DNA from 2 places in the Nocardia sp. NPDC055050 genome. Region 2 is predicted to be linked to the other one. Evidence: predicted binding sites of a transcription regulator. Region 2 holds the regulator's gene; the other holds the start of a gene.

Region 1 (2,458 bases), on a different contig from region 2:
CACGGTGTCGAGCCAGGTACGGATCCAGCCGGATTCCGGGCTCTGGTCGCTGGCGCGCTCCAACCGGCCGACCTCGCGCAGCGCCTCCGCGCGCACGTTCTCGGGCAGGTCCGCGTTCTCCACGCGAGTGCGGTAATCGTCGGCGCCGTCGGGTTCGTCCTCGCCGAGTTCCTTGCGGATGGCGTTGAGCTGCTGACGCAGCAGGAACTCGCGCTGACTCTTCTCCATGCCGTCGCGGACGTCTTCGGAGATCTTGTCGGTGACCTCCACCTCGGCGATGTGGTCCTTGATCCAGTCGATCTGCTTGGTCAGCCGCACCGCTACATCGGGGGTCTCGAGCAGTTCGCGCTTCTGGTCGTCGGACAGGTACGGCGCGTAGCCCGCGGTGTCGGCGATGGCCTCTACGTCGTCGAGCTGGTTGACGATGTCGATGATCTGCCAGGCCTCACGCCGCTGCAGCACGGCGACGACCAGCTTCTTGTACTCGGCGGCGAGCTCGGTGGTCCGCTCGTCGGGCTCGACCGCCTCGACGAGTTCGGCCTCCACCCACAGCGCGGCTCCCGGCCCGGTGACACCGTGCCCGATCCGGGCGCGGCGCTCGGCCTTCAACACGGCCGCGGGCGCGCCGCCGCGCATCCGGCCGACCTGTTCGATGGTGGCGACGACGCCGTAGGACGCGTAGCCCTCGTCGAGGCGCGGCGCGACCAGCACCGAACCGGTTTTGGCCGCCTGGGCGGCGTCGATGGCGGCCTGCGCGGATTCGTCCAGTTCGATGGGCACGACCATGCCCGGCAGCACGATCGGATCGGTCAGGAACAGCACCGGCAGGTTCTGAGCTGAAGTCATGTCGACCCTTCCAAAGTTGAGCTTTGCTGACTCAACATGGACCCCCGGCGGTTTGTTCCTGCAGGTGGCGCCGTTCACTCACGGCGAAAATAATCGGCCGGGATTCTTGTGCCGCCGATGTCGAGAACGCGTGGGTGGCTCCGTCCCAGGGGTACAACCCACACAGAACACCAACCGAGGAGAACATCATGGCCAAGTACCTGCTGCTCAAGCACTACCGTGGCGCGCCCGCATCGGTCAACGACGCGCCGATGGATCAGTGGACGGCGGACGAGGTGTCCGCGCATGTGCAGTACATGGTGGATTTCGCCGATCGATTGCGATCGACCGGCGAGTTCGTCGACGGTCAGGCACTGTCCACCCAGGGCACGTGGGTCCGCTCGGACGGCGAGGGTCGCCCGCCGGTCACCGACGGGCCGTTCGCGGAGACCAAGGACCTGATCGCCGGGTGGATGGTCATCGATGTCGAGACCTATGACCGGGCGCTCGAACTCGCCGGGGAGCTGTCGGCGGCACCGGGCGCAGGTGGGAAGCCGGTGCAGGAATGGCTCGAACTGCGGCCGTTCTACACAGAGTTGCCCACGGTGACCGAATGAACGACGCGCTACTGCGCGAACTCGTCCCCGCGGTGATCGCGATCCTCGTCCGCCGCGGGGCCGGGTTCGCGGCGGCCGAGGACGCGGTGCAGGAGGCGCTGATCCGGGCGCTGGAAACCTGGCCCGACGATCCACCGCGCGACGCGAAGGGCTGGCTCGTCGCCGTCGCCTGGCGGAAGTTCATCGATGCGACACGGGCCGAAACATCCAGGCGTGGGCGAGAATTCGCGGTCGAGGCCGAGCCCGAAGCCGGTCCGGTGCCCGCCACGGACGACACGCTGTGGCTGTATTTCCTGTGCGCGCATCCCTCGCTGTCGCCGGGCTCGGCCGTCGCGCTGACCTTGCGCGCGGTCGGCGGCCTGACGACCCGGCAGATCGCGACGGCCTACCTGGTTCCGGAATCGACTATGGCGCAACGGATCAGCCGGGCCAAGAAGCGGATCACGGGCTTACCGCTGGACCGTCCCAGCGATCCGGCAACGGTGCTGCGGGTGCTCTACCTCGTCTTCAACGAGGGCTACAGCGGCGACATCGATCTGGCCGCCGAAGCCATCCGCCTCACCCGTCAGCTCGCCGCCTCGACCGGCGAACCCGAGGTCTCGGGGCTGCTCGCGCTGATGCTGCTGCACCACGCCCGCCGTGCGTCGCGTATCGAGGGCGGGCGCTTGATCTCGCTGGCCGCACAGGACCGATCCCGGTGGGACACACACCTTATCGCCGAGGGCGTGACGATCCTGCAAGCCGCACTGGCGCGTGACCGCCTGGGCGAATACCAGGCCCAAGCCGCGATCGCGGCCCTGCACGCGGACGCCCCGAGCACCGCCGAAACGGACTGGGTGCAGATCGTGGAGTGGTACGACGAACTACTGCTTCTCACCGACAGCCCGGTGGTGCGCCTGAATCGCGCGGTCGCGGTCGGTGAGGCCGACGGCCCCCGAGCAGGGCTGGCCGCCCTCGCGGATCTCGACCCGGAACTACCGCGCCACAGCGCATCCCGGGCCTACCTACTCGAACGA
Region 2 (2,458 bases):
TCGTCCGCGCCGCGGCTCCGACGTGGAGACCGAGACGACCCTGGGTTTCCGTGAGGCGGCCCAGGGTGTCACCGTTCCGCTGCGGATGACGAGTCCCTCGCCGTGCACCACCTGTCACGGCAGCGGTGCCAAGCCGGGCACCAGCCCGCGCGTGTGCCCGCACTGCAACGGTGCGGGCGTGGTCAGCCGGAATCAGGGCGCGTTCGGTTTCAGCGAGCCCTGCGACGACTGCCGCGGCACCGGGTCGATCATCGACGACCCGTGCACCGACTGCTCGGGCACCGGTATCCAGAACCGCACCCGCACCATCACCGTCCGGATTCCTCCGGGCGTCAGTGACGGTCAGAAGATCCGGCTGGCCGGTCAGGGCGAGGCGGGTCTGCGCGGTGCGCCTTCGGGCGACCTGTATGTCACCGTGCACGTCAGCCAGGACAAGGTCTTCGGCCGCCAGGGCGACGACCTCACCCTGGTGCTCCCGGTGAGCTACAGCGAATTGGTACTGGGGACAACAGTTTCCGTACCGACGCTGGACGGCCGGGTCGGCGTGAAGGTGCCCCCGGGCACCGCCGACGGGCGTATCCTGCGAGTTCGCGGTCGTGGCGTGCCCAAGCGCGGCGCGGCGGGCGGCGCCGGTGACCTGCTGGTCACGGTGAAGGTCGCGGTGCCGCAATCGCTCGACTCCGACGCCACCGATGCGCTCAAGCGCTATCAGGAGGCGGAGAAGGCCAGTGGCTTCGAACCGCGTGCAGGATGGGCGGGTGCTTGATGATGTCCGATGATCCGAAGTCCGTTTCGGGTGCTACCGCGCGTGCCGAGTTCTTCATGATCTCGGTGGCGGCTCAGCTGGCGGGGATGCACGCGCAGACGTTGCGTACCTACGATCGGCTGGGTTTGGTCACCCCGCAACGGACCTCGGGTGGCGGACGCCGTTATTCGGCCCGCGACGTCGAGGTGCTGCGCGAGGTGCAGCGCCTGTCGCAGGACGAGGGCGTCAATCTCGCCGGCATCAAGCGCATCATCGAGCTCACCAATCAGGTGGAGGCGTTGCAGCAGCGCGTCGAGGAGATGAGCGCGGAGATGGAGCGGTTGCGGGCGGGCTACCGGCCCGATCTGTCGCCGCCCGCGCGCAGTACCGCGCTCGTGGTGTGGCAGCCACGGCATCGGCGCTGAGTCGTCTTCGATTCGACGAGCCTCCGGTTCGCCCATCCGCTGTGGTGGAGGCGAGCCGGGGGCTCGTTCGTCTCCGGTCAACCCCCGGCGACCGGCTGGTGACTCTCCAGCAACTCACTTATTCGTGATCTTGCTGATCGGAAGTCGCGTCGCGGCGCGCTGAGGTGGGGATTTATCACCGTGGACGTCCAAAAGTTTGCTGTCCGGATGCTGAATTCGGACCAATCGGAAGGCAATTCGCTCCCGGCGACCAGCCACTCCGGTGCGCCTACCATGCGTGTCATGGCTCGGCGCGCCGGTTTGCCGCATGCGGTCGACGTTGCGGAAGGGTCGCTCTACCAGGGCCATTGGTCACCAATTGCCTGATATTCCTGGTGGTTTCGAGAATCGTGAGCGGCTGTTCATCCGCAATTAACGGGCTTGAGGTATGTTTTCATGAGAAACTACTGGGAACCGCCTGGTATTTCGCGAATTACATGCGTGATGTTTAAGAGTACGATTCCTAAGCTGGCAAACCTCGCCTAGACTTCTCGCATCGGCTGCTGACGAGTGTCCTCCCAGCCCGTCACTCGCCGGCGCGGCTAGCGTTCGATGGCGAAACGAGGTTGTGACACATATGGATTCGCGGACTGTCGCTTTGATCCGTACTACGTTCAAGGCGGTTGCTGCGGAAGAAGGTGGACCCGAGAAGCTGTCGAGGTCGTTCTACTCGATCCTCTTCACGGACTACCCCGGTGTCCGCGACTACTTCCCGGCTGCCATGGATTCCCAGCGCGACCGGCTCGTCACGGCGATCTCCTACGCCCTCGACCGGCTGGAGGAGCCCGACAAGCTGCTGCCGTTCCTGGCCCAGCTCGGTCGCGACCATCGCAAATACGGCGTGCAACCGGCGCACTATGTGGCCGTGGCCAACTCGCTGAAATCCGCCATGCGCTTGTTCGCCGGTGCGGAGATGTGGACCGACGAGGTCGCCAGCGCGTGGGACGAAGGTCTGGCCACCATCAGCGGCGCGATGATCAGCGCCGCCGACAAGGAGACCACCCCGGCTACCTGGACGGGCACCGTCGTCGAACATCGCGAGGTGCTGCGCAATCTCTCGATCGTCCGGGTCCAGCTCGACGTGCCGATGCAGTACGCCGCCGGTCAGTACCTCAGCGTGCAGATCCCCTCGCGGCCACGGATGTGGCGTTATCTCTCGCCCGCGAACCCGGCCAATCCCAACGGCGAGATCGAGTTCCACGTTCGCGGCGTGCTCGGCGGCTGGGTCAGCCCCGCCATGGTCGCGCAC

The links. Region 2 encodes HspR, which represses chaperone genes until heat shock. Its sites were predicted from a motif close to ANNTGAGTNNNNNNNACTCANNT; they were not measured.
Region 1: lon (endopeptidase La) is a predicted target of HspR. The motif match lies at 861-883, and genes of this name have one in related genera.

Annotation. Positions count from the first base shown of each region.
Region 1 covers NZ_JBSGVG010000001.1:191,571-194,028, forward strand. The annotation lists gene lon (endopeptidase La) at 1-846, opposite strand, end outside; gene ACWGCN_RS00870 (YciI family protein) at 1,035-1,442, shown strand; gene ACWGCN_RS00875 (RNA polymerase sigma factor) at 1,439-2,458, shown strand, end outside.
Region 2 covers NZ_JBSGVG010000039.1:44,047-46,504, reverse strand. The annotation lists gene dnaJ (molecular chaperone DnaJ) at 1-766, shown strand, start outside; gene ACWGCN_RS29345 (heat shock protein transcriptional repressor HspR) at 769-1,170, shown strand; gene ACWGCN_RS29340 (FAD-binding oxidoreductase) at 1,787-2,458, shown strand, end outside.